One region of the Streptomyces sp. NPDC039609 genome, then DNA from elsewhere that is predicted to be linked to it. Evidence: riboswitches for the same ligand, from Rfam matches in the RefSeq annotation. Region 1 holds a riboswitch; the other holds the start of a gene.
The links. A riboswitch is a leader RNA that binds a small molecule or an ion and turns the genes downstream of it on or off. The one in region 1 is predicted to bind ZMP and ZTP.
Positions count from the first base shown of each region.

Region 1 (15,323 bases):
GTCGTCCAGCTGGTATCCGAGGAACATCAGCGAGGCACCGCTCATGTTGCCCCGCACGAGTTCGGGAACCTCGGGGCGTTTGTCGATCCATGCGGTGAGCCATGCGAAATAGTCATCCTCCGTCAGGACGAGTGAAGTCGGGTTCTCGAGACGCCCGAAGAGGTGATAGACCCAAGGTTTCTCCACCGACGGCAGAACGGAGGTGTCGACTCTGTTCCATTGCGCGCGGGGTGTCCACGGGAAGCACATAGTCACCGGAGATTTGTTCTCTCCTTCTCGCAGGGCGGCTTGGAGGAGGTCGGTCCACCCGGTAGTCACATACACCTTGATCGGCAGCGACGCAAGGACGCGATACGGATCGTCGTCGCATGCGGCGCGGAGCTTGCGTCCAACCTCGACTATGGCACCCGCAGGATCCTCTTCTATCGTCGAAGACGATAGCGAGGTAAACGGGTCGGCGCCCTCGGCGTTGGCCTTCCTCTCCCGGAATTCGGTTTTCAAATAGTCCTCTAGGTAGGCGCTGACCATGTTCGGTGAATAGGAGACGCGGAGGTATTGGGCGACCTGGGCAAGATTTCCGTGCCCGTGCGGGGCAATCGGCATCTGCCAACGACGCACCCACCTGCGGGCGATCTCCTGCCGCGAACCCAGGATCCCGTCAGCCAGACCGGGCCCGAGGATGGGAGTGAATCGGCCACTCCGGGCCATGGTTACCAAAGCTGTCCAAGTCTTCGTCAGGTCACCGGTGGGCGTCAGGCGGTGATATGCCTGGCCGGAGCGCAGCCGGGAGAAGAGCACGGGAACCCACCAGTCCGGCCGATCCCGGATCGCGTTCCGCGCGGTGGCCATCGCCCGGTCGACGGCCAGATCTTCCGCGAATCTCTTGAAGAACGTGGGCGTGAAGATGTCGGCGGATGTCTTGGTGATGTTGCCTTGCATTGCCACAACGGCGCCGACACCCGCACTCGCCAGCCTCGGTCCGAGTGCTGCTAGCACGCCATTGTCGTCACTGCGCAGTTCGTCGTCGTCGCCATGGAAATCGGCATCGCTGCCAGCGGACTGACAGGAGATCAGAACCGCCAGAGTTGGCTTCCGTTCGAGTCCACGGATACGGTCGGCAAGTTGGACCGCGTCGACCGGGTCGGCGGTACCGTCCGACGACTCCAAGAATACTATGGGGCGATCGTGGTACATGGTCCCGTGGCAGACGATGTAGAGTATGTCGAAAGCACCCTGGAAGTCGTCTATGCGCCGCATGATCTGGTCCAAGGTCGGCCGAGCTTCCGGCCCGGCGAGCGTCTGGCATCGATAGGGTTGGAGCGCAGTCCAGGCGTGTTGCAGTTCTTCATTAACGTTGATGGGAGCCAGCGGCTTCCGTTGTGGCCCCGGTGCGAACTCGTGCAAATTGTTCGGCGAGGCGATCACGATAAGAGCCCGTGTGTCATGTGCGGGACGTGAGGGCAGCGGATTCCAGTCGGCGTTGGCGAGGTACCTCGACAGCAGCATATTGCTGCTCGTGGCTATAGGATGACTTCCGTCAGGTGTGCGCAGCAGCTCCCAATGGACCGAATGATACTTCGCTGGACCATCGAGATGAATACGGAAATGCACATTGCTGCCGCCTGCAGCAGCAATTGCCTTTTCGAAGAAATTGGCTGTTTCGTCTGACTGACCGAACACCATTTCAGTCAGAGTCCGACCGTAGGCGTCGGCGTCATCCAGGTGCCGCCCGAGTTCTTCTAGATCTATCGATAGCGGCGCACTCGGATGCTGCGGCCAGTCGGCTGAAGTGGAGTCCCAGTAGCGAAGGTTGATATCGAAAGCATCCTGGTATTTCTTCCAGGCCAAGCCGAACTCAAAGTTGACGTCAGACATGACTCCTCCGCATTGCCATGCGGGGACGCCAGATGCGACACCCGGTGTCTGCGTGAATCCCCGATAGTTTCAGTCTCATCCGGCGGAGGGCGGGGGGCAACATCTCCACAAGGAGGCCTGCTTGGGTGGTCGTGGTCCCGGCCAGACACACCGGATCGAAGGCTGGTTGTGCTCGGGAGCGCGCCGCCCGCGTGCCTCCCCGGTTTGGCTGGACATCCATCCACGCCTCTCGCTGTTGGTGGACATTGCGCTCGCCGTCGAGGCCGGTGACCTACCACGCTGTTCACCGTATGCTCGAGCGGGCGAAGCCAAGACTGGGACGTCCGCGACGCTGCACGCGCTGCGGCACACCGCCGCCCATCGGATGGCCGAGGACCCCAGCCTCCCTCTCACCGACGTCCAACTCGTCCTTGGTCCGGTCGCGTGATCCGGCCGGACTGCCGACCGATTTCACGACAGGGAGATCGTGTCGAACAGCGGCCGACGGGGAAGGTGGGGCAGTGCTGGACGGGCCTCCGCCAGTGACGGCCGGTCGATGCCCGGTCGGCCGAACGTCAGAGAGTGTGGCTGCTCGTGTCGCCGGCCGTTGCTCGCGGGACACCTGGTGGTGTGGTGCCGAGGGATGCTCTGCGCGGACTGGCGCGACGATGGTTCGGCGGGTGCCGGTTCCGGGGCGAAGTCCTCAGTGAGGTTAACCAGCAGCGAGACCTGGGCTCGGGGAAGTGCTTGCCCAGACCGCATTCGGAGCCCGTCGGAGCCCATCCAGCAGCGGGGAACGCGGAGAGCCGAGGGCTGCCGCGGCGGCTACCGCAATCTAGCCCACCCCAACTTCCGCAGCGGGAGACGATCGTCCCCGGCATGCTGGGCGCCGGCACCGTCGCCGAGGGGACCGTGATCGCGGCCTATGCGGCGATCCCGATCCCCGACGACGTGCCGTTCGACATCGCCGCCCTGATCGGCTGCGGTGTCACCACCGGAATCGGAGCAGCTCTAAACTCCGCCAAGGTGAAGCCGGGTTCGTCGCTCGTCGTGATCGGCCTCGGCGGCGTCGGCATCAGCATCCTGCAGGGCGCCAAGGTGGCGGGCGCGACACAGATCATTGCCGTGGACCCGACGCCCAACCGCCGCGAGTGGGCGCTGAAGTTCGGCGCCATGGATGCGGTCGCCCCCGACGAGCTGACCGAGGTGACCAGGCGCGTCACCGGAGGCTTCGGCTTCGACTACCTTCGAGGCCGTCGGCAAGGCCGGCACGCTGCGCGCCGCGTACGACGCGACTCGCCTCGCATGGCCGAACTGGTCCTCAACGAGAAGGTGATCCTGCCCTGCTTCTACGGCGGCGACGGCATCCGCCGTACCTACGCCACGATCATCGACTGGCGCGCGGGCCACATCGACCTGGAGTCGATGATCACCCACCACGTCCCGCTGACGGACATCAACGAGGCGATCCGTCAGATGCACACCGGCGAGGCACTGCGCACGATCGTCGACATCTCCTGAGTCGCTCTCGCCTGCGCCCCTCGCCGTCCCCCGGCCGGCAGCGGCGTGGGCCCGGCCGATCTCAGCCCGGTTCTGGACGACCAGAGACGGCCGAGCAGGTGAGTTCTGGGCGCGGATTGAGGTTAACGACGAACCTGAGATCAGCCGACGTCGATCGCTGCTCGCGGGATCGAGAGGACGCGCCTGGCGTGGCTCTTCCCTACGTCAGGCAACGTGCTTGCTCTCTCTAGAAGTAGCCAAGACTCTTGGGTGAATAGGAGATGAGCAAGTTCTTCGTCTGCTGGTAGTGGTCCAGCATCATCTTGTGGGTCTCGCGGCCGATGCCCGACTGCTTGTAGCCGCCGAACGCCGCGTGGGCCGGGTACGCGTGGTAGCAGTTCGTCCAGACGCGGCCCGCCTGGATCGCGCGGCCCGCGCGGTAGGCCGTGTTGCCGTCGCGGGTCCAGACGCCCGCGCCCAGGCCGTAGAGGGAGTCGTTCGCCGTGCGGATCGCGTCGTCGAAGTCGGTGAAGGAGGTGACCGCGACGACCGGGCCGAAGATCTCCTCCTGGAAGATCCGCATACGGTTGTCGCCCTCGAAGATCGTCGGCTGGACGTAGTACCCGCCCGCCAACTCACCGTCGTACTCGATTCGCCGGCCACCCGTCAGGATCTTCGCGCCCTCCTGCTGGCCGATGTCCAGATACGAGAGGATCTTCTGGAGCTGGTCGTTGGACGCCTGGGCGCCGATCATCGTGTCCGTGTCCAGCGGGTGGCCCGGGAGGATCTTCTCCGTGCGGGCGATCGCCGCATCCAGGAACTCGCTGTAGTGGCCCCGTTGGATCAAGGCCCTTGACGGGCACGTGCAGACCTCGCCCTGGTTCAGGGCGAACATCGTGAAGCCCTCGAGCGCCTTGTCGCGGAAGTCGTCGTCCGCCGCCCATACGTCGTCGAAGAAGATGTTCGGCGACTTGCCGCCCAGCTCCAGCGTGACCGGCTTGATGTTCTCGGAGGCGTACTGCATGATCAGCCGCCCCGTCGTCGTCTCGCCCGTGAAGGCGATCTTCGCGACGCGCGGCGAGGACGCGAGCGGCTTGCCCGCCTCCGCGCCGAAGCCGTTGACGATGTTCACCACACCCGGCGGCAGCAGGTCGGCGATCAGGCTCATCCAGAAGTGCACGGACGCCGGGGTCTGCTCGGCCGGCTTGAGGACCACCGCGTTGCCCGCCGCGAGCGCCGGGGCGAGCTTCCAGACCGCCATCAGGATCGGGAAGTTCCACGGGATGATCTGCGCGACCACGCCCAGCGGCTCGTGGAAGTGGTACGCGACGGTGTCGTCGTCGATCTCGCTCAGCGTGCCCTCCTGGCCGCGCAGCGCCCCCGCGAAGTAGCGGAAGTGGTCGATCGCGAGTGGGATGTCGGCGGCCAGGGTCTCGCGGACCGGCTTGCCGTTCTCCCAGCTCTCCGCGACCGCCAGTTCCTCCAGGTGCGCCTCCATCCGGTCGGCGATACGGAGGAGGATGTTCGACCGCTCGGTCGCGGCCGTACGCCCCCATGCCGGGGCCGCCGCGTGCGCCGCGTCCAGAGCGCGCTCCACGTCCTCGGCCGTGCCGCGGGCGACCTCGGTGAAGGAACGGCCGTCGACCGGGCTCGGGTTCTCGAAGTACTGCCCGCGGGCGGGGGCGACGTACTCACCACCGATCCAGTGGTCGTAGCGGGCCTGGTACGACATGATCGCGCCCTCGGTCCCGGGTGCTGCGTAACGGGTCATGGACATGGCCTCCCTCGGACCGCGCCGGCCGTCCCTGACCGGCGCTCACCGCCGAGAGTGCGCCGTCCGACGTTGCAACACCGTTGCGCCTGCCGACAGTTCCGCGTCCAGGGCCCGCAGTCGGGCCAGCACAGGCGCCAGTCCGGAGCTCGGTACGACCTCCGACAGCGCCCGCCACATCTCCACGTCGTCCTCGCCCCACGCGCTGTAGGTCCAGTCCGCGAGCAGCACCGGATCGCCCCGGTCCACGAGCGCCGCCCGCAGCCGGTCGGCGAGCCGCTCGCGGAGCCGTACGACCCCCGGTGCGCGGGAACCGGGCAGCAGAGGACCCGCGTACTCGCCGAGCGCCGCCGACACCGCGCCCGAACCGAGCCGCCGGTCCACGGTGCCGAAGTCCGCGTCCACCACCGCGTCGAGCCGGTACGGGCGGGAGCGCAACAGCTCCGCGCCGAGCAGCCCCCGCAGCCGGGACAGCTCCGCCCGCAGCGTGACCGGGGTGACCGACTCGTCCTCGTACAGGAGCGTCAGGAGCTCGTCGCCGTTCACCCCGTCGGGGCGATGCGCGAGGACGACCAGGATCTCGCTGTGCCGCCGGCTCAGCCGCAGCCGGCGGCCACCGACGCTCAGCAGCGCCTCGTCCCGGCCCAGCGCGGTCAGCCGCACCCGGTCCGCGTCCGGGGCGGGAGCGAGCAGGGCCAGCTGGGACTCGGCCGCCCGCGCCACCGCCTGCACGAACGCCAGGCTGTGTGGATGGGCGAGCCGGTCCCCGCCCGTGATGTCGACCGCGCCGAGCAGCCGTCCGGTCCGCGGGTCGTGTACGGGAGCGGCGGCGCACGTCCACGCCTGCACCGGCCGACGGAAGTGCTCGGCGCTGAAGACCTGCACCGGCCGGTCCACGGCGATCGCGGTCCCCGGCGCGTTCGTCCCCGCCACCGACTCCGACCAGCGCGCCCCGGCGACGAAGTTCATCACACAGGCCCGGCGCAGCGTCCCGGGATGACCCTCCACCCACAGCATCCGGCCTGCCGCGTCGCAGACCGCGAGCAGATGCTCCCCATCCGTCGCGTACGCGCCCATCAGCTCGCGGATCACCGGCATCGCGGCGGACAGCGGATGCTCCTCCCGATGCCCGGCGAGCTCCTCGTCGGCCAGCTCCACACAGGCCGCGCCGTCCGGGCTCACCCTGGCCCGCGCCGAGCGCCGCCAGGAGTCGGCGACCAGCGGCCGTACCGGAGGGAGCTGCACCCGGCCGCCGCTGGTGAACGCCTCGTGCGCCCGCTTCAGCGCCCCGGTGTCCGGCTCGGACGCCACCCACGCATCGCTCAACTCGGCCTCCACGTCGAGGTCCACCGTTCCCTTCGTGGCCATCGTCGTGCGCGCGGGAGCCGCCCACAAGCGTGCGGACACCGCGGCACACGCCCCCTGTCCTGACACCGCCACCAGGCCCTCACGTAGAGTGGGGCTCGGGCCGTGACTGGCGCTTGAGGTGGATCACCACCGGGGAGCGGCCCCGCGGACTCCACGCACCCGCGCGGATCCGTCGCTGCCGTGCGCCTGGGCGATCACCTGTCATCGACGACGCCCAGGAGTGGCCCATGTCCACCAGCACCGCTTCCCTCATGGACGGCACCGCGCTCGCCCGCCGCACGGTCGAGGAGACCGCCGCGCGTGCCGCCGAGATCACCCGCCGCACCGGCGTCACGCCCTGTCTCGCCACGGTGCTCGTCGGCGAGGACCCGGCCTCCGTCACGTACGTGAAGATGAAGCAGAACCGGTGCGCGAAGGCCGGAATCCGCTCCAAGCACGTGGAGCTACCCGCCTCGACGACAACCGAGGAGCTCGTCGATGCGATCACCGCGCTCTCCGAGGACCCCGAGGTCCACGGCATCCTGCTCCAGCACCCGGTCGGACCGCACATCGACGAGCGCGCCGCCTTCGAGGCGATCGCGCCGGAGAAGGACGTCGACGGTGTCACCATGGCCTCCTTCGCCGCCATGGGCTTCGGCCTCCCGGGCTTCGTCTCCTGCACCCCCGGCGGCATCATGCGCCTGCTCGACGCGTACGACGTCGAGCTGAGCGGCAAGCGGGCCGTCGTCGTCGGCCGCTCCGCGATTCTCGGCAAGCCGGCCGGTCTGCTGCTGCTCAGCCGCGACGCCACCGTCACGTACTGCCACTCGCGCACCACCGAGCTCTCCTCGATCGTCCGCGAGGCCGACATCCTCGTGGCCGCCGTGGGCAAGCCCCGCTTCATCAAGGGTGAGGACATCAAGCCCGGCGCGGTCGTGATCGACGCGGGCTACAACCCCGGCAACATCGGCGACGTCGACTTCGAGACAGCCGCCGAGCGAGCCTCGCTGATCACGCCCGTACCCGGTGGTGTGGGCCCGATGACCATCGCCGTGCTCCTCGCGCAGACCGTCGAAGGGGCGGAGCGCCAGCTCGGCCTCTAGCACGAGGGTTGGGTGTCGCGCGACCCCTGAGTGAACTGACTTTGTCACCGTTCTGTACGCGGTGTGCTGCAACTTGCCTTCAGGCAACAGAAGCTGACGGTTCGTGAGTGACCCTGGTCGCCATGTCCCGGCTCTCCGTCGACCTGCTGCCGCCGCTACGGCACCTCCTTGTGCCCGTCCTTCTCCTGGTGGCGGCTCTCGTGGCCGTGAGCTTTCACGGCGGCGGGGGCGCGGGCCGGTTCTCGGCGGACCCGGAGGACCGGGGGGATCTGGGGTCCGCGACGGCACAGGCCGCGAGCCGCGAGCTCGCACCCCAGGGCGGGGCCACTACGCGCAGGCCCTCGCGCCGCCCCGGCTTGCCCGCCGCCCGCCCGTCCGCCCCACGCTCGCCGAGCGCCGGCCCGTCCGGCGCGAGCTCGCCCGTTGCGTACGAGGAGCTCGCGCCGGGGGAGTGCTTCGACATCGACCGCGAGGCGCCGGGCACCGTCGTGCGGCGCGGCTGCGAGCAGCCGCACGACGCCCAACTCGTCGCCAAGCTAAGGCTGTCCGGTGACCACGCCGCCGACCGGGACATACGCGACGCGGCCGCGGCTCTCTGCCGAGAGCCGTTGCGCCGCAAGGCCGCGGAGCAGCCGTACGGCACGCGCTGGATCACCTTCGTCCAGTACCCGTACCGCAGCAGCTACCTCCTCGGCTCCGACTCGGTGGCCTGCAGCCTCGCCGCCCACACCCCGAACTCCGCCACGGGCGGCACGGCTCGCGAGCTCACCGCGCCGCTCCAGTGACAGTGATGGTGATGGCGACGCCTCAGTCCTCTCCCGCCACCGCAGTCGCGAGCGCTGCGGCCGGGTCCGGGTCCGCGGGACCGGCCGGGACCCAGTGTCCGCGCTCCTTGCGGTAGGGCCACCAGCGTCCGTCCTCGCCGAGCCGCAGCTGCGCCTCGGCACCGACCACGGTCCAGCGCGCCGCCCCCGCCGGCCTCAACACCGGCCGGTCGGCGTCCTCCCAGGCTTCCGTGAGCAGCGTCCTCGCCCGTGCCAGCGCCTCGGCGTCCGGCGTCCATTCCTCCTCCAGCACGGACAGGGCGGCCGCGCCCCCGTACCGCCACGCGCGCGTGGCCAGGTCCAGCTCCGCCCGCCGTCGCCCTGACCCGGTGGCGAGCCGGGCCGCGATCCCCGAAGGGACGGACCCGGCGGCCGCCAGCCGTACCGCGTCCTGCCCGACCGTCAGGGAGGGTTCCATCGCGGTCTGTTCATGACCCGGGGCGAGCGCATCGGCAAGCAGCCGATGCGCCCGCCCGGCCGCGTCCGCCGCCAGGAACTCCAGCGCCGACGGGTCGACACCGGGCGCCGGGTCCGTCTCCGTGTCCAGGGACGGCGGCACGCCCGGCGCCGACAGCAGCATCGGTGGGGCCGGCAGCGGCGGCAGGATGTCCCGCGCGGCGAACGCCTCCGCGGCCGGGACGCCTCCGGCCTCCACCTCCTCCTCGGCGGAGTCGCCGGCGGCCGGAGCCGCCCGCGCCGCGCTGCGCTCCTGCAGCTCGTCGAGGAGCGCCCGCTCACCGCGCCCCCGCATCAGCAGCAGCACGAACGGGTCCTCGTCGAGCAGCCGCGCCATCTGGTAGCAGAGGGCCGCCGTGTGCGGGCAGTGGTCCCAGGCCTCACAGCCGCACTGGGGGTCCAGATCGCCGATGCCCGGCAGCAGTTCGAGCCCGGCCGCCGCCGCGTCCTCCACCAGATGCGGCGGCATCTCGTGGTCGAGCAGAGCCGCGATGTGCCCCGCGCTCTCCACCGCGAGGGCGAGCAGCCGGTCCCACTCGTCCGCCGACAGCTCCTGCAGCAGCACATCGCTGCGGTACGAGGAGCCGTCGTCGTCCCGTACGACAGCCGTGATCCGTCCCGGCCGCACCGCGACCGCGCCCACCGCACCCTCACGGGCGTGCTTGCGCCCCTTCTTCAGCTGCCGGCCGTCGAGCGCCGTGTCCTCGAGCGCCTTCAGCCAGGCCCGGCCCCACCACGTGCGGGCGAAACCGGAACCGCGGGCCGGCGGCAGCGCCGCGAACGTCCGCTCGTCGTCGTGTGCGTACCCGCTCATCGTCCGTCCCCTCGCAGCTGGACCAGATCCGCCAGCTCGGCATCCGTCAGTTCGGTCAGCGCCGCCTCGCCCGCGCCGAGCACCGAGTCGGCCAGCGCCCGCTTGCGCAGCAGCATGTCCGCGATCCGGTCCTCGATCGTGCCCTCGGCGATCAGCCGGTGGACCTGCACCGGCTGGGTCTGCCCGATGCGGTACGCGCGGTCGGTGGCCTGGGCCTCCACGGCCGGATTCCACCAGCGGTCGTAGTGCACGACATGCCCGGCCCGGGTCAGGTTGAGCCCCGTGCCCGCCGCCTTCAACGACAGCAGGAAGACGGGGACCTCGCCGTCCTGGAAGCGCGTGACCATCGCCTCGCGCTCGGCGACGGGCGTGCCGCCGTGCAGGAACTGCGTCCGTACGCCCCGCGCCGCCAGGTGCTGTTCGAGCAGCCGCGCCATCTGTACGTACTGGGTGAAGACCAGGACACTCGCGTCCTCGGCGAGGATCGTGTCGAGCAGCTCGTCGAGGAGCTCCAGCTTGCCCGATCGGCCGTCGATGCGCGGCCGTTCCTCCTTCAGGTACTGCGCGGGATGGTTGCAGATCTGCTTGAGCCCGGTCAGCAGCTTCACCACCAGTCCGCGCCGCTCCATGCCGTCGGCATCGGCGATGGCCGCGAGAGTCTCCCGCACCACCGCTTCGTAGAGCCCCGCCTGTTCCTTCGTCAGGGAGACCGCCCGGTCGGTCTCGGTCTTCGGCGGCAGCTCGGGTGCGATGCCGGGGTCCGACTTCCGGCGGCGCAGCAGGAACGGGCGGACCAGGGCGGCGAGCCGCTCGGCGGCGGCCGGGTCCTCACCGCCTTCGACGGCCGAGGCGTAGCGGGAGCGGAAGGTGCCGAGCCGACCGAGGAGGCCGGGCGTCGTCCAGTCGAGTATCGCCCACAGCTCGGAGAGGTTGTTCTCGACGGGAGTGCCGGACAACGCGACGCGCGCCTTGGCTCCGATGGTGCGCAGCTGCTTGGCGGTGGCCGAGTACGGGTTCTTGACGTGCTGGGCCTCGTCCGCGACGACCATGCCCCACGGCCGTCCGGCCAGTGGCTCGGTGTCCAGCCGCATGGTGCCGTACGTGGTGAGGACGAACTCGCCGTCGGCCAGGCCCTCCAGGCTCCGGGCCGGGCCGTGGAAGCGGCGCACGGGCGTGCCGGGCGCGAACTTCTCGATCTCCCGCTGCCAGTTGCCCATCAGCGAGGTCGGACAGACGACGAGGGTGGGACCCGCTGCGGCGGGCTCGGTCTGCCGGTGCAGATGGAGCGCGATGAGCGTGATCGTCTTGCCCAGACCCATGTCGTCGGCGAGACAGCCGCCGAGGCCGAGGGAGGTCATCCGGTGCAGCCAGTTGAGGCCGCGCAGCTGGTAGTCGCGGAGCGTCGCGGCGAGCGCGGCGGGCTGGGCGACCTCCTGAGGCCCGCCCTCGGGGTCGGCGAGGCGGGCGCGCAGCTGCTCCAGCCAGCCGGTCGCGTGCACCTCGACCCGTCGGCCGTCGGCTTCCGTCGTCCCGGTGAGGACGGCGCCGAGTGCGTCCACGGGAGTGATCTTGCGGTCGTGCGAGGCGCGGGCGCGGCGCACCTCCGCCGGGTCGACGAGCACCCACTGGTCCCGCAGCCGGACCACCGGACGACCGGCCTCGGCGAGCTGGTCCAGTTCGGCACGGGTGAGCTGCTGGTCGCCGATCGCGAAGCGCCAGTTGAAGGCGAGGAGCGCGTCGGCGGACAGGAAGGAGGGGAGCGCGGAGGAGCGGTGGTCGGCGGGACCGTCGGCGGGGGCATGCTCGGCTTCGGCGCTCTTGGTGGCGTGCGTCGCGTCCGTAGCGTCGGAATCGCCGTCCGGCGGACCGATCACCGCGCGGACCGTGAGTCGGTGGGCCATGTCGCGCGGCCAGTGGATCTGGACGCCCGTCGCGGCGAGAGCCCGTGCCGCGGGGCCGAGCAGGTCGGTGACCTCGTCGTCCGCCAGCTCCACGGAGTCAGGGACCGCGGCCGAGAGCAGCGGGGTCAGCGGCGTCCAGGCGCGGGCGGCGCGGCGCAGCGCGAGAAGGGCATCCATCCGGGCCCGAGGCTCGAACATCGCGCCGGCGGTGCCCGATCCGGCCCAGACGTCCGCCGCGTCCGCGACGAGAGTCGGGTCGGCGACGCTGTGCATCTGCAGCACGGCCCGGAAGGCCGGAGCGTCCTGCTCGCCGAGACCGGGCAGTTCGAGGCGCAGGGAGAGGCGTACGCCTGCGTCATGACCGGCCGCCACGTCCGCCGCCCACGCGCGTTGCGCGGGCAGCTCCTGCGGCTCTTCGGCCGCGAACGCGGGCCCGCCGGCGGCGAGCGGCGCGGCCGGGGAGCGCGGCAGCGTGTCGGCGACCGCGTCCACGAAGGAGCGCAGCAGCCGCTCGGGTGCGGGAAGCAGCAGCGGACCGGCCCCGGACAGCGGTACGGCATGGGCGGTGGGCGGCATCGAGGCGGCGAGCGCCCGCAGCTCGGCCAGCTCCTCGGGGCCGAGTGGCCCGGCCCGCCAGGCGTCCCGGTCGGTGGTCGTGAGACCGGGAAGGAACAGGCCCTTGGCCCCGAGGTGCAGGGCGAAGAGAGCAGCGGCACCCCAGAAGGCGGCGGCGGGCGAGGACACGTCGGAGAAGCGGGCGCGAGTGAGGACCGGCAGAGCGTCCCGTACCGGGAGCAGGAGCGCGGGAACGGTGTGCGGGCGGACGTCGTCGGCCACCGCGCTCACCACGGTCAGCTCGTCCGCCACCAGGGTCAGCTCGTCGGCCACCGCCGACAGACGGTCGGTGGACAGGGACCCGTCCGGGGACCAGAAGGCGATCCGGCCGGCGCGCGACGGATCGGAGGGCAGGAAGACGGCGGAGCAGCGGGCGAGTTCATCGAGTCTCTGGGACGACGGCAACGCATTCCTCAAATTTGACTACTGGGCCGAGCGGCCGAGGGTACCTGAACCGACCGACCTCCCGTGAACGCGATCGACGTGACCTGGCTCACGTCCCCGTCGAACGACCGGACTCTCCGAACGCCCCGGGGTGGAGCCAGCCCCACCCCCACCCCCGGGCAAGCCCCCTGGAATCCCGGGGGGTGACGCCATGGCTCCGGACGATCACCGATCCGTACGTTCGAGGGAGTCCGGGCGACCCGCGCCCGGGCCCCGCCCACGGACACCGGAGACCGCCATGCCCCAGGCCACCGCAACGCTCACGGCGCCCGACCGGAGCCTTCTGGCACCCGATGGGGGCAGCGCCACCAGAAGGGGCGGTGGCAGCGAGTTCACACCCTTGCTGCGCATCGTGAAGGAGCAAGGGCTGCTGGAGCGCAGGGCCGGCTGGTACGCCCGTGGGATCGCCGTCAACTTCCTCGGCCTCGCCGCCGTCGTCACGGGTCTGGTCCTGCTCGGCCCGTCCTGGTGGGCCCTGCTGCTCGCCGTCCCGCTCGCCCTGCTCTCCGCCCGGGTCGCCTTCGTCGGACACGACGCCGGGCACTCCCAGATCTCCGGGGACCGGCGCCACAACCGGATCATCCAGCTCGTCCACGCCAACCTCCTGCTCGGCATGAGCCAGGAGTGGTGGAACGACAAGCACAACCGCCACCACGCCAACCCCAACCACCTCGACAAGGATCCGGACGTCGCTGCCGACATCCTCGTCTTCGCCCAGCACCAGACCACCGGGCGCGCCGGTTTCCGGGGCTGGCTCACCCGCCATCAGGCCTGGCTCTTCTTCCCGCTGACCACGCTCGAGGGCATCGCGCTCAAGGTGTACGGATTCCAGGCGCTGTTCTCCAAGGAGGGTCCGTACAAGACCCGGCGCGAGCGGCTCGTCGAAGGCGCCCTGCTCCTCGCCCACGTCGCCGGCTACGCCACCCTGCTGCTGACCACCCTCACCGTCGGTCAGGCCCTCCTCTTCACCCTGATCCACCAGATGCTCCTCGGACTGCACCTGGGCATGGCCTTCGCCCCCAACCACAAGGGCATGGAGATGCCCGACGCCCATCCTGACGGCGACAGCTGGGGCCATCTGCGCCGGCAGGTGCTCACCTCGCGCAACATCCGGGGCGGGATCCTCACCGACTGGTTCCTCGGCGGACTGAACTACCAGATCGAGCACCACCTCTTCCCGAACATGCCGAGGCCGCATCTTCGACTGGCGCAGCCCGCCGTGCGTGCGCACTGCCGTACGGTGGGTATCCCCTACACAGAGACCGGTTTCGTCGAGTCCTACCGACAGGCGCTCGGACATCTGCACGAGGTCGGGGAGCCGCTGCGCTCGGCAGCGTGACAAGGAGGCGTCGGACATGTCGACACGGACGAAGATCGTGATCGGGGGAGTGGCCGTCGGGCTGCTCCTGATCCCTCTCATCGGATTCTGGATGTCCCTGCTGGTGATACTCGGCGTGCCGGCCGTCGCCTACCTGGCCCTCGACCCGAGCCAGCGGCGCCGACTGCGCAGGATCTCCCGCAAGGAGCTGAACCGCTGACCTCCGCGGACCACCGCTGACCTCCGCGGACCACCGCGGACCGGGGTGAGCTGCGCGGACCGGGGTGAGCTGCGCGGACCGGGCTGACCTGCGCGGACCGGGCTGACCTGCGCGGACCGGGCGGAGCACCGCTGCCCCGGAGAACGCCTGACGTACGCTCGGTGGCGATCACCCGCACGTGATCATCGGAACGGAGAAGGGGAGCTCCACCTCATGAGCAACGCCACCGTCACGACAGTCAGCAGCAACGGCGTCTACTCGTTCACCAAGCCGAACAGGGACAGCATCACGCTGCTCGCCGGTCTGGGCGTGGAGGGCGACGTCCACTCCGGCGTCACGGTCAAGCACCGTTCCCGCGTGGCCAAGGACCCGACCGTGCCGAACCTGCGGCAGGTGCACCTCATCCACGCCGAGCTCTTCGACGAGGTCGCCGGGGCCGGTTTCGAGGTCACCCCGGGGGCGCTCGGCGAGAACGTCACCACCCGGGGCATCGACCTCCTCGGTCTTCCGACCGGCACCCGGCTGCACCTCGGTGCCGAGGCCGTCGTCGAGGTGACGGGCCTGCGCAACCCCTGCGCCCAGATCGACACCTACCGGCACGGGCTGCTGAAGCAGGTCCTCGGCCGGGACGAGAGCGGGCAGATCGTCCGCAAGGCAGGGATCATGAGCATCGTGCTGACCGGCGGCGAGGTGCGGCCCGGCGACCCGATCCGGATCGAGCTGCCGGCCGAGCCGCACCACTCCCTGGAGATGGTCTGAGCCTGGGCCCCCCTTGAGCCTCCGGCCTCGTGACCGTCAGTCCTACGGGGTCTCCAGCGCACAGGAGTTGACCACGTCACCGCCCGCCGGCCGTGCGATCGTACGGTCCGCGGGCGGAGCCGTGCCTTCCTCCACCCACTCCGTGAGCGCCGCGAAAGCCGAGCGGTAGCAGGGCAGGATCGGACGCAGCCGGTCCGGATATGTGTCGGAGAGACCGTCGGTGTGAGTGCCGTCCTGGACCCTGTAGTACCGGTGCAACCCGCCCCGCCCCCGGTCGTCGATCATCCGCGCGTACACATCGGAGTCGGTCGCGATGGGGAGGAGCGTGTCCAGATCGCCGTGGAGGGTGATCAAGGGCTTGCCGATACGTCCTGTCAGCGCGACCTCGGCGACGGCC
Region 1 is NZ_JBVIUJ010000003.1:202,449-217,771, reverse strand. Features, by position in the region: gene ACZ561_RS10155 (CHAT domain-containing protein) at 1-1,875, opposite strand, end outside; gene ACZ561_RS10150 (zinc-binding dehydrogenase) at 2,734-3,375, shown strand; gene exaC (acetaldehyde dehydrogenase ExaC) at 3,602-5,125, opposite strand; gene ACZ561_RS10140 (GAF domain-containing protein) at 5,171-6,451, opposite strand; ZMP/ZTP riboswitch at 6,586-6,692, shown strand; gene ACZ561_RS10135 (bifunctional 5,10-methylenetetrahydrofolate dehydrogenase/5,10-methenyltetrahydrofolate cyclohydrolase) at 6,721-7,575, shown strand; gene ACZ561_RS10130 (hypothetical protein) at 7,683-8,360, shown strand; gene ACZ561_RS10125 (SWF or SNF family helicase) at 8,383-9,669, opposite strand; gene ACZ561_RS10120 (DEAD/DEAH box helicase) at 9,666-12,590, opposite strand; gene ACZ561_RS10115 (fatty acid desaturase family protein) at 12,868-13,968, shown strand; gene ACZ561_RS10110 (hypothetical protein) at 13,985-14,167, shown strand; gene ACZ561_RS10105 (MOSC domain-containing protein) at 14,381-14,926, shown strand; gene ACZ561_RS10100 (tannase/feruloyl esterase family alpha/beta hydrolase) at 14,969-15,323, opposite strand, start outside.

Region 2 (15,323 bases), on a different contig from region 1:
GTTCACCGTGCGGTACTCGCTGAGGGCGTACACCTTCACCGTCACGCTCCACCGGTTCCGCCAGGAGCTGTCCTTGTCGTAGATCTCCGGCTGGCCGGAGCCCCAGTTGGAGTCCGCGATGTTGAAGCGGTACATGGGGTACGACTGACTGAAGCTGCTTGCCTGATAGACACAGAAGTTGCCGTCGTAGCAGTTCCGGTCGACCGCCTGGGCGGGAGCCGAGGCGACCATCGTCATACCGGCCGCGGCGGCGGCGCCGAGAACGGCGGCCATGACTCTGCTGCAGGACCATGTGCTCTTCCTTTCACGTGCCAGTGAGTGGGAAAAACTGGTCTTGCCGGTCGAGGAAGCTAGCACGGCGTTTGACGGCCTCGGACGGAACTTTTGGCTCCGCGGGGCGAGTTCGGGCCAGCGTCAATGCGAGGTGGCCGAAATATCGCAGCGTGATGGAACGATTCCGCTCATGATGAATGCGTGAGCGCGTAGATCCTCTTCGTGTGCAGCCAGTGGGAATCGCGGACAGGTAGGGGGTGCATGGGAGTGGAGTGGCGAATTCCAACTCCGGTCAATGTGACCCGCATCACACTCCCTTGATCTACTTTCCGGGTTTCCCCTTCCGTGCGGGTTTGACCGGTGATTCCGTCGGTCGCGCCCTCTCTGGTCTAATGGGTTGCTCTTTTGTCGGCGGCTGCTAGGTGGGGGCGCGGTGTTGGATGTACAGAACGGGGCGGCGGCGGAGACGTCCGCCCCGGAGACCGGCGCCGGACCGCCGGACGACAGTCCCTCCGAAGCGCCCCTGCGGCCGTACGTCCTCGCGGCGGCCGTGCTCTGCGCGCTGTACTTCCTCTACTCCTGGGTGCAGTACGAGCAGTTCCGTACGCCCTCCTGGGACCTCGGGATCTTCAACCAGTCCGTCAGGGCCTACGCCGAGTTCCGGGCGCCGGTCGTCGACATCAAGGGCCCGGGCTTCCTCATACTCGGGGACCACTTCAGTCCGGTCACCGCACTTCTCGCGCCCCTGTACTGGATCTGGTCCTCCCCGCTCGCCCTTCTCTTCGCGCAGGCCGCGCTCTTCGCCGCCTCCGCCGTCGTCGTCGGCCGCACCGCGCAGCAGGTGCTCGGCAGCCGCGCGGCCGGCCTCGGCCTCACCGTGGCCTACGGCCTGTCCTGGGGCCTCCAGGAAGCGGTCAAGTCCGACTTCCACGAAATCGCCTTCGCCGTCCCGCTCCTCGCGCTGACCTGCCGGGCCCTGCTCCTGGGGCGCTGGACCGCCGCCGTCGCATGGTCCGTTCCCCTCGTCCTGGTCAAGGAGGACATGGGGCTCACCGTCGCCATGGTCGGCGCGGTCCTCTTCGTGCGGGGGCAGAAGCGCCTCGGTGCCGCCGTGGCCGCGTTCGGCACCGCCTTCTTCGCCCTGACGGTCCTGGTCCTGATCCCCGCGGCGAGCCGGGTCGGCCAGTACGACTACTGGGCCAAGATCGAGAAGTCGAACGAAGGGGCCGACGTCTCCTTCGCGCACGCCGTGCTCTCGTCGCTCGGCTCCGACGTCAAGTGGGAGATGCTCTTCTTCCTCATCGGCATCACCGGCTTCCTCGCCCTGCGCTCCCCGCTGATGCTGCTCGTGCTGCCGACGCTCGGCTGGCGCTTCCTCTCCCAGGATCCGAACCACTGGGGGATGATCTGGCACTACAGCGCCATCCTGATGCCGGTCGTCTTCCTCGCGCTCGTCGACGCCGTGCGCGCCGTCCGCACCTCGCCGCGCGGCTGGCTCGTCGCGTACGGGAAGGTCGCCGTCCCCGTCGTCACGGCCGTCTCGATCGTGATCGCCCTGGACCTCCCGCTGCGGGAGCTGCTCCGCTCGGAGACGTACGCCACGGACAGCCGGACGCTGGACGCGAGGCGTGCGGTGGACGCGGTCCCGGAGGGGGCGAGCGTGGAGACCAATGTGACGCTGATGGCCCACCTCACGGCGGACCGCACCGTCTACTGGGTGGGCGGCGCGAAGGGCGTCAGCCCCGACTACCTCGCCCTCGACCTCGACTCGGGCTGGTCCCAGCCGGTGACGGACCCGGTCCAGCTGGCGGCGTCGCTGCACCCGGAGGCGCGGTACGAGGTGTCGACGCGGGCGGGACAGTTCGCGGTGCTGCGCCGCGTGTGATGTGTGTGGCGTGTGTCGCGTGTACGTACGCGAAGGGGCCCGGTTCCTGGTGGAACCGGGCCCCTTCGCGTGAGTGGATCAGTACTGCTGCGTGTTGCGCTTGAACCAGGCCGCGCCCTCGGTCTTGGCGAGGAAGACGATGATCAGGACGCCCATCGCGAGGCTGACCAGGGCGAACGGGTTCATGCCGATCAGGTTGACGACACTGCCCAGGGTCACGAGGGAGCCGTAGACGATGCCGGAGATGCGGATGCCGTTACCACCGGACTTGATCTTCGCGGCCATGACGATGGCCCACACGCCGAACGCGAGGCCGATGACGCCGAAGACGACCATCATCACGGCGAGGGCGTCGACGGCGTCCTGGCCCTGGGCGTCCAGCTCGCCGGAGCTGGCCATCTGCTCGGCGAACCAGCTGCTGGCCACCATGGCGAGAACGCCGAAGAGGGCCTGCAGGATGCCGAGGACCCAGAGCATCACGCGCACGGCCTTCACCCCGCCCGGCATCTCCATGGCCGCGCCCGGGTAACCGCCCACGCCATACGGCTGCTGGACCGGCGGAGCCTGCGGGTAGCCGTACTGCTGCGGGGGCACACCCTGCGGAGCCTGCTGCGGGTAGCCGTATCCGGGCTGCTGGCCCTGCGGCTGACCGTATCCGGGCTGCTGTCCCTGCGGCTGGCCGTAGGGGTTGTTCGGTTCGCCGAAGCTCATCGCGGGTTTCCTCCGTGGGTTGTGCGGGGACGACGCGGCCCGCGCGGAGGTACTTCTCACGGCTTTTGAGTGATTTGCCCCCCGGCACTGCCCGCGGCACTGCGCGGTCATCGTCGTCGTAGCATCGACTTTTTGTCCAGTCGGAATGCCGGGAGTTGTGCAAGTGCAACCTCTCCGTTCGCTTGGCGCAGGGCGGTGTACGGCCGAATTGGAACAAGCGAGGGGTCATCCGGGAGGATGGGGCCATGAGCGCCCAGATTCTCGATGGCAAGGCCACCGCAGCCGCGATCAAGTCCGACCTGACCGCCCGTGTGGCGGCCCTCGAGGAGAAGGGCGTCACGCCCGGCCTCGGCACGATCCTGGTCGGCGACGACCCGGGCAGCCAGAAGTACGTCGCGGGCAAGCACCGCGACTGCGCGCAGGTCGGCATCGCCTCCATCCAGCGTGAGCTGCCCGCCACCGCCACGCAGGACGAGATCGAGGCGGTCGTACGCGAGCTCAACGAGGACCCGGCGTGCACCGGGTACATCGTCCAACTTCCGCTCCCCAAGGGCATCGACGAGAACCGCATCCTGGAGCTGATGGACCCGGCCAAGGACGCCGACGGTCTGCACCCGATGAACCTCGGCCGTCTCGTGCTGAACGAGCCGGCGCCGCTGCCCTGCACCCCGTACGGCATCATCCAGCTGCTGCGCGAGCACGGCGTGGAGATCAACGGCGCGGAGGTCGTGGTCGTGGGGCGCGGTGTCACCATCGGGCGTCCGATGCCGCTGTTGCTGACCCGGCGCTCGGAGAACGCGACGGTGACGCAGTGCCACACCGGTACGCGTGACCTGGCGGCGCATCTGCGGCGGGCCGACATCATCGTCGCCGCGGCCGGTGTACCGCACCTGATCAAGGCCGAGGACGTGAAGCCGGGCGCCGCCGTGCTCGACGTCGGTGTCTCGCGCAACGGCGAGGGCAAGATCCTCGGCGATGTCGACCCCGGTGTCTCCGAGGTCGCGGGCTGGATCTCGCCGAATCCCGGCGGTGTGGGCCCGATGACCCGTGCGCAGCTCCTGGTCAACGTCGTCGAGGCCGCGGAGCGCGCGGCCGCGGCGCTCTGACGATGACCTCGCGCGTGAGCGCCAAGGGCGCCGCGGGCGCCGAGGGCCCGGGTGAGGACGTGGACGCGGGCCGGACCGAGGGCCGGACGGAGGGCGAGGCGCCGGACGCCTCCGCCGAGTCCGCAGCCCCCGTCGAGGACCCCGCCGAGCCGTCCGCCAAGGACGCCGCAGCGACCACCCCCGGGCGGTCGCGGCGTCCGCCCGCCATGACCACGGACACCGCGCGGCCCGAGGGCGGCGGCCGGGCCGCTCCCGTCGGGGCGCCCGCGCCGGCGCGGCAGTGGCCGCTGCTGACCGTGCTCGGGCTGACCGCGCTGGGACTGTTCATCGTCGGGACGGATCTGTTCGCGCAGTCGTTCCGGGTCGGCACGATGCTGGTCGGCGTGGCGCTGCTCACCGGCGCGGGGCTGCGGCGCGCGCTGCCGTCCGTCGGGATGCTCGCCGTACGGTCGCGGTTCACCGACATGGTCACGTACGGGGTCATGGGCGGGCTCATCGTGCTGCTGGCGCTCATGGTGCAGCCGAACCCCTGGCTCAGGATCCCGTTCCTGGAGGACGTCCTCCACCTCACGGTCACCTAGCCCCACGACGGAACGGCGGCGCCCGTCCTCTCCCCCGAGGGAGGACGGGCGCCGCCTCCGTTCGAGCGTCATGTACGTGCCAATGTGGTTCAAGGTTCGTCAGCGCCTTGTGGCACGGAAGTGACCATTCCGCTACGCCCCGGGGGCGCACGCCCGATTCGTATGCACCCGTGCGCTCCTGCCCCGGGAACTGCCATCCTGGCCCGGAGCATCCTTCTAGGGGGACACAAAGGGGGACAAGGGGGGAACGCGCATGCCTCGCTGGAAAGCGCTGCCGGACGAACTCGACCCACAGATACGCGAGTTCGCGAGTCAGCTACGACGCCTGGTCGACCGCAGCGGACTGAGCATCGCCGCCGTCGCGGACCGTACCGGCTACAGCAAGACCTCATGGGAGCGGTATCTCAACGGACGGCTCCTCGCGCCCCGGGGCGCCGTCGTCGCGCTCGCCGAGGTGACCGGCACCGACACCGGCCATCTCACGACGATGTGGGAGCTCGCCGAGCGTGCCTGGAGCCGCTCCGAACTGCGCCGCGACCTGACCATGGAGGCCCTGCGGATCTCGCAGGCGCGCGCCGCCCTCGGGGATCCCGGCCCCTCCGGCGCGAACGCCTCGACCGAGACCAGGGGCGGAAGCGACGGCGGCCCGACGCCCGCCCGGCGCACCACGGCCCCCGCCGGACCGGCGCCACCCGCCCCCACGCCGCCCCGGCGGCCCTCCGGGGCCTCACGCCCGCGCCGCGCCGCCCTGATCCTGACCGGCGTCCTCGGCGCCCTGCTCGTCATCGCCGCGGCCGTCCTCCTCACCGACCTCGGGGGCGGCTCCACCGGCGACGACGGGAAGAAGGCCGGCGGCACGCCCACCGCGACCCCGAGCGCGCCGCCCAGCACCACCCTCCCCGCAGGGGTGAAATGCGCCGGAGCCGGCTGCGCGGGCCAGGACCCGGAGGCGATGGGCTGCGGCGGCGCCTTTGCCACCACCGTCTCCCGCGCCAGGGTCGGCACCGCCGGCCAGGTGGAGGTGAGGTACAGCAGGACGTGCGGCGCCGCCTGGGCGCGGATCACCGGGGCGGGCCCCGGCGACACCGTCCGCATCACCGCCGCCGGTACCAGCCAGAACGCGGTGGTGGACGCCGACGCCGACGCGTACACGCCGATGGTCGCCGTGGCCAAGGGCACGGACGCGACGGCCTGCGCGACGCTGAAGAGCGGGGCGAAGGAGTGCACCGGCGAGGGGTGACAGCGCAGCGGCCCGGCGCGGCGGGGGTGCCGGGCGAGCGGTGACCGCGCCGCGGCGCGGTGCGGCGGGGGTGCCGGGCGAGCGGTGACCGCGCCGCGGCGCGGTGCGAAGGCAGTCGGGTGGCAGTGAGCCGGACCACAAGGGGGTGGGGGTTGAGCGGGTCCCGGGTCGGATAGCCTGACCGCTGGATATCTCTTCACGTCGAGACATCGGGTCGACCGATCGATCGTCGATCAGGAGAGGTGTCCAGCATCAGGGGCAGGGACCCCCACCGCCAGCTGTCTTACGGAGATCGCCATGACCCGCACTCCCGTGAATGTCACCGTCACCGGCGCGGCCGGCCAGATCGGCTACGCGCTGCTCTTCCGCATCGCCTCCGGCCACCTGCTCGGCGCGGACGTGCCGGTCAAGCTGCGCCTCCTCGAGATCCCGCAGGGTGTCAAGGCCGCCGAGGGCACCGCCATGGAGCTCGACGACTGCGCCTTCCCGCTGCTCAAGGGCATCGACATCTTCGACGACCCGAACCAGGGCTTCGAGGGCGCGAACGTGGCCCTGCTCGTCGGCGCCCGCCCGCGCACCAAGGGCATGGAGCGCGGCGACCTGCTCGCCGCCAACGGCGGCATCTTCAAGCCGCAGGGCAAGGCCATCAACGACCACGCCGCGGACGACATCAAGGTCCTCGTCGTCGGCAACCCGGCCAACACCAACGCCCTGATCGCCCAGGCCTCGGCCCCGGACGTCCCGGCCGAGCGCTTCACCGCGATGACCCGCCTGGACCACAACCGCGCGCTCTCGCAGCTGGCGGCCAAGACCGGCGCGTCCGTCGAGGACATCAAGCGCCTCACCATCTGGGGCAACCACTCGGCGACCCAGTACCCGGACATCTTCCACGCGGAGATCGCCGGCAAGAACGCCGCCGAGGTCGTCAACGACGAGCAGTGGCTGGCCGACACCTTCATCCCGACCGTCGCCAAGCGCGGCGCCGCGATCATCGAGGCCCGTGGCGCGTCCTCGGCCGCCTCGGCCGCCAACGCCGCGATCGACCACGTCCACACCTGGGTCAACGGCACCGCCGCGGGCGACTGGACCTCCATGGGCATCCCGTCGGACGGCTCCTACGGCGTCCCGGAGGGCCTGATCTCCTCGTTCCCCGTCACCTGCACGGACGGAAAGTACGAGATCGTCCAGGGCCTGGACATCAACGAGTTCTCCCGCGCCCGCATCGACGCCTCGGTCCAGGAGCTGGCCGAGGAGCGCGACGCGGTCCGCGGACTCGGCCTCATCTGAGCCTGAGCCGGCTGTTCCCTCTCCGCCCCCGGTCGTCCGCGACCGGGGGCGGAGTCGTCTCCGCGGCGCTCGGCCCCGTCACGCCGGGCGTCCGAACCCGGCCAGCTCTCCCGCCAGTTCCGCGACGCCCCGCAGGGTGCGCAGCAACAGGCCGTGGCCGAAGGTGATCCGGGCCGCGCCCAGCCGCCCGAGCTCGGCGGGCGACGGCCCGTCGGGCAGGGCCAGCGCGTTGAGCGGTGCGTCGATCCCGGCGCGCAGCAGCGGGAGATGGGCCGCGGGCGCCTTGATCGGGTACACGCAGTCCGCGCCCGCCTCCGTGTAGAGCCGCGCCCGCTCGATCGTGGCGGCCGGATCGTCCACCCCGCGCAGATAGGTGTCCACGCGCGCGTTCAGGAAGAGCCGCGGCCCGGCCTCCGCCCGTACCTCCGCGAGCCAGGCGGCGTGCTCCCGCGGGTCCTTGAGCCCGCCGGAGCGGCTGGTGTCCTCCAGGTTCACCCCGGCCGCCCCGGTCTCCAGGACCCGTGCCACGAGCTCCTTCGGAGCCAGGCCGTAGCCGTCCTCCAGATCGGCCGTGACCGGTACGGAGACGGCCCGCACGACCCTCGCCACGGCCGCGAACATCTCCTCGGGCGGGGTCTCGCCGTCCTCGTGTCCGAGAGCGGCGGCGATTCCCGCGCTCGGTGTGGCGAGCGTCGGGAAGCCGGCCTCCTCGAAGACGCGCGCGCTGGCCGCGTCCCACGGACCCGGCACGACCAGCGGATCGTCCGCCGCGCGCCCGGAGTGGAGGGCACGCAGCACGTCGGCGGGGGACGCGGGGGTCACCTGGCGTACTGCCCGGGGGTGTAGTGGCCGGGCGTCAGCCGGGTGCTGACGCCGATCCGGTTCCAGGCGTTGATGACGGTGATGGCGGCGATGACCCGGGCGAGTTCGGTCGCGTCGAAGTGGGCCGCGGCCTTCGCGTACACCTCGTCGGGGACGAAGCCGTCGGTGAGGACGGTGACGGCCTCCGTCAGCGCGAGCGCGGCCAGCTCGCGCTCGGTGTAGAAGTGCCGCGACTCCTCCCACGCCGACAGCTGGACGATCCGCTCGACCGACTCGCCCTCCGCCAGCGCGTCCTTGGCGTGCATGTCGATGCAGAACGCGCAGTGGTTGATCTGCGAGGCCCGGATCTTGATCAGGTGGTAGAGGGTCGGGTCCACGTCCTTCGCGGCCGCCTGCTCCAGCCGGATCATCGCCCGGTAGAACTCCGGGACCTGCTCGGCGAGGTTGAGACGGGGGGCGTGCTCGTGGGCGTATTCGGTCGTCACGGTGTCGTTCGTCGTGGTGGTCGTCATGGTCATCACCGTACGGCCGGGATGGCACAGGAGTATGGTCCATTTCCATGGCGAACGACTGGGCCACTTTTGGGACCGACCTCCATCTGGAGCTGCGCGGCACGGGTCTGCGGACGGGGCTGATGGACGCCCTGCGGGAGGCGGTGCGCAGCGGGCGCCTGGCGGCGGGCGTACGGCTGCCGTCCTCCCGCTCGCTCGCGGCGGACCTGGGCGTGGCCCGCAACACCGTCGCCGACGCGTACGCCGAGCTGGTCGCCGAGGGGTGGCTGACCGCCCGGCAGGGCTCCGGGACACGGGTCGCCCAGCGGGCCGTGCCGCGCCGGGCGGCCGGGGCGGGCGCACGGCCCCCGGTGACGGCGGCCCGGCCGGCCGCAGCCCGGCCGACGTACGACCTGAAGCCGGGCTCGCCCGACCTGGCGTCCTTCCCGCGCTCCGAATGGCTCAAGGCGTCCCGGCGCGCGCTCACGGCCGCGCCCCACGAGGCGTTCGGCTACGGCGATCCGCGTGGCCGGATCGAACTGCGCACCGTGCTCGCCGAGTACCTCGCCCGGGCGCGAGGCGTCCACGCGCAGCCGGAACGGATCGTGATCTGCGCCGGGTTCGTGCACGGGCTGATGTTGATGGGGCAGGTGCTGCGGGCCCGCCGCGTGCGCGAGGTGGCCGTCGAGTCGTACGGGCTCGACGCGCACTGGGAGCTGCTGCGTGGAGCCGGGCTGCGGCTGCCCTCCCTTCCGTACGACGAACTCGGCACCAGGACCGAGGGGTTGGCCGGGATGAAGGGTGTCGGCGCGGCGCTGATGACGGCCGCCCACCAGTTCCCGCTGGGCGCCGCGCTCCACCCCGACCGGCGGGTGGCGGCGATCGACTGGGCGCGGGCATCGGGCGGGTTCGTCCTGGAGGACGACTACGACGGGGAGTTCCGCTACGACCGCCAGCCCGTGGGCGCGCTCCAGGGTCTCGACCCCGAGCGGGTCGTCTACATGGGCACCTCCAGCAAGTCCCTGGCCCCCGGGCTGCGGCTGGCGTGGATGGTGCTGCCGGAGCGTCTGGTGGACGAGGTGGTGGCGGCGAAGGGGCGGGTGGACTGGGTGTCCAGCTCGCTGGAGCAGCTGACCTTCGCGGAGTTCCTCGCCTCGGGCGCCTACGACCGGCATGTCCGGGCGATGCGGTTGCGCTACCGGCGGCGGCGCGACGAGCTGGTGGAGGCGGTGGCCGCGCACTCCCCGGAGACCCGGGTGAGCGGCATCGCGGCCGGCCTCCACGCGGTCCTGGAACTCCCGCCGGGCCTCGAACCCGCGGTCCTGCGCTCCGCGGCGTGGCAGGGCCTGGCACTCCTCGGCCTCAACCGGTTCCGCCACCCGGACGTCCCGACGACCAAGGACGGCCTGGTCGTCGGCTACGGCACGCCCCCGGACAGCGCCTGGGCGGGCGCCCTGGCGGCGCTGTGCCGCGTCCTGCCCTGACGGGCTCGCCGTCAGCCGTCCGTCGGGGGTCCCGACGGTTCCGGTCCGGGCGCCGGGGTCGGGGGTTCGCCGAAGCGGGCCAGGACCAGTGCGCCGGCCACGGCGACGGTGAAGCCCAGGATCGCCAGCCAGCCCAGGCCCTCGCGCGTCTGGTCGCCCAGCCAGATCACGCCCACCAGCGCCGGGCCGATCGTCTCGCCGAGGACCGCGCCGGCCGTCGCCGTCGTCACGGAGCCCCGCTGGAGTGCCGAGGTCAGCAGTACGTACGCGGTCCCGCCGCCCAGGAGCAGCGCGTACACCGCGGGGTTCGCGAGGTCCCAGCTGTCGATCAGCCGAACGGCCACCTCCACCACCCCGAAGCCGAAGCCCGCGAGGAGGCCGAGGGCCAGCGCCCGCGGCCTGCCGGGCAGCCGTCCGGCGACCGCGCCGAGCCCCAGCACCCCGAACGCCGCCGCGAGCATCGCCCACCGCAGCGCCTCCGACGAGCTCTGTTCGCCCTCGTCGCCCGCGGCGAGGGCGAGCATCGCGAGCCCCGCGCACACCACACCCACCGCAGCCCACTCCATCCGGTGCAGCCGGACGTCGAGCAGCCACGAGGCGGCCACCGCCGTGACCGCCAGACTCGCGGCGAGCGCCGCCCCCACCATGTAGATCGGCAGCGTCAGCAGGGCGACGATCTGCAGCCCGAACCCGATCCCGTCCAGGGAGAGCCCGGCCAGATAGCGCCACTGCCGCATCGCCCGCAACTGCAGCGCCACGTCGACGCCGGCGCCCGTCCCGGGCGTCGCCGCCCGCGCGCCGAGCGCCTGCAACACCGACGCCATGCCGAAGCAGAGCGACGATCCGAGCGCGCAAATCATCCCCAAGAGCACAAAGGGACTCTAGTGCGAGGGCGTTCGGACAGCGGCCTAAACTGTGCGGTCGCTGACCACGTGATCGGAAGGACTGACATGCGCAGGCTGAGGTCGAGCACGGTCGTGCTCGGCGGTATGGGGGTGCTCGCGGCGACGATCACGTCCTGCGGCTCCGAGCCGGACCGGCGGTGCGTCGACCCGCTGACCCGGGAGAAACTGCCGAGCTACGAATGCGAGAGCAGCAGTGGCAGCGGCAGTGGCAGCTCGACGCGCGGTTCGTATTACTACGGCGGCAGCGTGAGCGACAACAGGGTCAGCGGCGGCAGCTTCGACAAGACGGCCGTCGACACCGGCGGCTTCGGCTGCTCCGGTTCCGGCGGCGGCTGAGCGGGACGGACCGTACGACATGCAGCGGCACACGATCGACCCCCGGCCGGGGTGGCAGCAGACGGTGGAGGAGCAGGGGCTCGTCTACCCCCTGACCCGCTACCCCGACGACTCCCTGCGCCCGTACTGGGACGAGAGCGCCTACTACTCCTTCACGCTGCCCGAGGTCGAGGCGCTGGAGGAGGTCGTCGAGGAGCTGCACGCCATGTGTCTGGTGGCGGCGGCGCACATCGTCGAGCAGGATCGTTTCGCCGATCTCGGTCTCACCGACCCCCGGCTCGGCTCCCTCGTCGCCGAGTCCTGGCGCCGCCGGGCCGAACTGCCCTCCCTCTACGGACGGTTCGACCTCCGCTACGACGGTACGGGCCCGGCCAAGATGCTGGAGTACAACGCCGACACCCCGACCTCCCTGGTCGAGGCCGCCAGCCCGCAGTGGTTCTGGATGGAGGAGCGCTTCCCCGGCGCCGACCAGTGGAACTCGCTCCACGAGCGGCTCGTCGACGCCTGGAAGCGCCAGGCGAAGCTGCTGCCGCCCGGTCCCCTGCACTTCGTCCACTCCGACGGGGACGAACTCGGCGAGGACCTGATGACCGTCGCGTATCTGCGCGAGACGGCCCAGCAGGCCGGGCTCGACACGCAGGCGCTGTCGGTCGAACAGATCGGCTGGGACCGGCTCTCGGGGCGGTTCGTGGACGACCGGCTCCGGTTCATCCGCAGCTGCTTCAAGCTCTACCCGTGGGAGTGGCTGACCACCGACCGCTTCGGCCCGTACGTCCTGGACACCCTCGACAACGGCGGCGGTACGGGCACGACCTGCTGGATCGAACCCGCCTGGAAGATGCTGCTCTCCAACAAGGCGCTGCTCGCGATCCTCTGGGAGCTCTACCCGGACCACCCGAACCTGCTGCCGGCCTACCTCGACGGCCCCCGCGAACTGGCCGCGACCGGCGGCTACGTCGCCAAGCCGCTGCTCGGCCGCGAGGGCGCGGGCGTCACCGTCCACGAGCAGGGCTCCCCGGCCGTGCTGCGCGAGGAGCCCTGCTGCTACCAGGAGTTGGCCCCACTGCCCGACTTCGACGGGAACCGTGTCGTGCTCGGCGCATGGGTCGTCGAGGACGAGGCGGCGGGGCTCGGGATCCGCGAGTCCGCGGGCCTGATCACGGACGAGTACGCCCGCTTCCTGCCGCACGTCATCCTCTGACCGCTCCGCCGACGACGGCGCCCGCACGACGGGGCGGGCGCCGTGTCACTCCGAGAGCACCGCCCGCAGCTGCTCCAGACCCCAGTCCAGATCCTCCTTGCTGATGACCAGCGGCGGTGCGATCCGGATCGTCGAACCGTGCGTGTCCTTCACCAGTACGCCCCGGTCCATCAGCTTCTCCGAGATCTCCCGGCCCGTGCCCCGGGACGGCACGATGTCCACACCGGCCCACAGCCCGCGCCCGCGCACCGCCTCGACGGCGCCCCCGCCCACGAGCAGCCCCAGCTCGGCGTGGAGATGCTCGCCCAACTCGGCCGCCCGCTGCTGGTACTCCCCGCTCCGCAGCATCGCGATCACCTCCAGCGCCACCGCGCACGCCAGCGGATTCCCGCCGAACGTCGACCCGTGCTCGCCGGGTCGGAACACCCCGAGCACATCACGGTCCGCGACCACCGCCGAGACCGGGACGACACCGCCGCCCAGCGCCTTGCCCAGGACATACACGTCCGGCACCACGCCCTCGTGCTCGCAGGCGAACGTCCGCCCGGTCCGGCCGAGGCCCGACTGGATCTCGTCCGCGATGAACAGCACGTTCCGCTCACGGGTCAACTCCCGCACCCCGCGGAGATATCCGGCGGGCGGCACCAGGACCCCCGCCTCGCCCTGGATCGGTTCCAGGAGCACCGCCACGGTGTGCGCGGTGACCGCACGCTCCATCGCCGTCAGATCGCCGTACGGAACGATCTCGAAACCCGGGGTGTACGGACCGTAGTGGTCACGGGCCTCGTGGTCCGTGGAGAAGCTGACGATCGTCGTCGTCCGGCCGTGGAAGTTGTTCGCCGCGACCACGATCTTCGCGTGCCCGTCCGGCACGCCCTTGACCTCGTACCCCCACTTCCGCGCGGTCTTCACCGCCGTCTCGATGGCCTCCGCGCCGGTGTTCATCGGCAGGACCATTTCCTTGCCGCACAGCTCCGCGAGCTGCGTACAGAACTCCGCGAACCGGTCGTGGTGGAACGCTCTCGACGTGAGCGTCACCCGCTCCAGCTGCGCCCGCGCGGCATCGATCAGCCGCCGGTTGCCGTGCCCGAAGTTGAGTGCCGAGTACCCGGCGAGCATGTCGAGGTAGCGGCGGCCCTCGACGTCGGTCATCCATGCCCCGTCCGCCGAGGCGACGACGATGGGCAGGGGGTGGTAGTTGTGAGCGCTGTGCGCCTCCGCGGAAGCGATCGCGTCTTGCGTTCTCGACACGGGATCTCCGTTCGTCCTGCGGGCTGGGGCGGGTGTGGCCCCTTTTTCTATCGTCGCTCGGATGCCGCACGAAGAAACCTGGGTGACGGCGCGCCCGCTAGGCTGGAAACACGCACGGCGACTGGCGTACGGGGAAGCGACCCCGGGGGAGCCGTGCGCGGCAGACCACACGAGATGCCGCCCGCCTGGGCATCTTCGGGAAACCGAACCTCCCGTGTGGTGCCGCCCAGTCGATCTGAGCCGTACCCCGGGATCCGCCGAACGCCCGGAGGAACGCCATGAACGACACCACCCCGCACCCCGCCCTCGCCGCCACCGACCCCGAACTCGCCGCGCTCGTCGGCGCCGAGGAGCAGCTGCAGGCCGAGACCCTGCGACTGATCCCCAGCGAGAACTACGTCTCCCATGCCGTCCTCGAAGCCTCCGGCACCGTCCTGCAGAACAAGTACAGCGAGGGCTACCCCGGCCGCCGGTACTACGAGGGCCAGCAGAACATCGACCAGGTCGAGACCCTCGCCATCGAGCGCGCCAAGGCCCTCTTCGGTGTCGACCACGCCAATGTGCAGCCCTACTCCGGCTCCCCGGCCAACCTCGCCGTCTACCTCGCCTTCGCCGAGCCCGGCGACACCGTGATGGGCATGGCCCTGCCGATGGGCGGCCACCTCACCCACGGCTGGGGCGTCTCCGCGACCGGCAAGTGGTTCCGGGGCGTGCAGTACGGCGTACGCCAGGACACCGGGCTCATCGACTTCGACCAGGTCCGCGAGCTCGCCCTCAAGGAGCGGCCCAAGGTGATCTTCTGCGGGGGCACGGCGCTGCCCCGCACGATCGACTTCGCCGCCTTCGGCGAGATCGCCCGTGAGTCCGGCGCCGTGCTCGTCGCCGACGTCGCCCACATCGCCGGCCTGATCGCGGGCGGCGCCCACCCCTCCCCGGTCCCCCACGTCGACGTCATCTCCACCACCACCCACAAGACCCTGCGCGGCCCCCGCGGTGCGATGCTGATGTCCCGCGAGGAACACGCGAAGGCCCTCGACAAGGCCGTCTTCCCCGGCCTCCAGGGCGGCCCGCACAACCAGACCACCGCCGCCATCGCCGTCGCCCTGCGCGAGGCGGCCCAGCCTTCCTTCCGCGACTACGCCCATGCCGTCGTCGCCAACGCCAAGGCCCTCGCCGAGGCCCTGCTCGCCCGAGGCTTCGACCTCGTCTCCGGCGGCACCGACAACCACCTGATCCTGATGGACCTCACCCCCAAGGAGGTCCCGGGCAAGGTCGCCGCGAAGGCCCTCGACCGGGCCGGGATCGTCGTCAACTACAACACCGTCCCCTACGACCCCCGGAAGCCCTTCGACCCCTCCGGCGTCCGCATCGGCACCCCCTCCCTCACCTCCCGCGGTCTCGGTACGGAGCACATGACCCAGGTCGCCGACTGGATCGACCGGGGCGTCGCGGCGGCGGGCTCGGGTGACGAGGACGCGCTCCTCACGATCCGCGCCGAGGTCGCGGCCCTGATGGCGTCCTTCCCGGCCCCCGGCCTCCCGGCCTGATCCCGCACGGTCTGACCCCGGACGGTCTGACCCGGACGGTCTGACCCGGACGGTCTGACCCGGACGGTCTGACCCGGACGGTCTGACCCGGACGGTCTGACCCGGACGGTCTGACCCCGGACGGTGATCCCGGGCTGGACCGACGCGAGCCGGTCCGACGCGAGCCGGTCCGACACGGGCCGGTCCGAGTGGGTCGGGCCCGG
Region 2 is NZ_JBVIUJ010000005.1:201,841-217,163, reverse strand. Features, by position in the region: gene ACZ561_RS16265 (peptidase inhibitor family I36 protein) at 1-273, opposite strand, end outside; gene ACZ561_RS16260 (hypothetical protein) at 272-478, shown strand; gene ACZ561_RS16255 (DUF2079 domain-containing protein) at 707-2,158, shown strand; gene ACZ561_RS16250 (hypothetical protein) at 2,237-2,869, opposite strand; gene ACZ561_RS16245 (bifunctional methylenetetrahydrofolate dehydrogenase/methenyltetrahydrofolate cyclohydrolase) at 3,115-3,975, shown strand; gene ACZ561_RS16240 (DUF3017 domain-containing protein) at 3,978-4,556, shown strand; gene ACZ561_RS16235 (helix-turn-helix domain-containing protein) at 4,810-5,796, shown strand; gene ACZ561_RS16230 (malate dehydrogenase) at 6,094-7,083, shown strand; gene ACZ561_RS16225 (isocitrate lyase/PEP mutase family protein) at 7,162-7,905, opposite strand; gene ACZ561_RS16220 (carboxymuconolactone decarboxylase family protein) at 7,902-8,417, opposite strand; gene pdxR (MocR-like pyridoxine biosynthesis transcription factor PdxR) at 8,465-9,880, shown strand; gene ACZ561_RS16210 (hypothetical protein) at 9,892-10,740, opposite strand; gene ACZ561_RS16205 (hypothetical protein) at 10,831-11,121, shown strand; gene ACZ561_RS16200 (glutathionylspermidine synthase family protein) at 11,141-12,322, shown strand; gene rocD (ornithine--oxo-acid transaminase) at 12,368-13,573, opposite strand; ZMP/ZTP riboswitch at 13,681-13,771, shown strand; gene ACZ561_RS16190 (serine hydroxymethyltransferase) at 13,852-15,120, shown strand.
Region 2: another riboswitch for ZMP and ZTP. It lies ahead of ACZ561_RS16190 (serine hydroxymethyltransferase); the one in region 1 lies ahead of ACZ561_RS10135 (bifunctional 5,10-methylenetetrahydrofolate dehydrogenase/5,10-methenyltetrahydrofolate cyclohydrolase).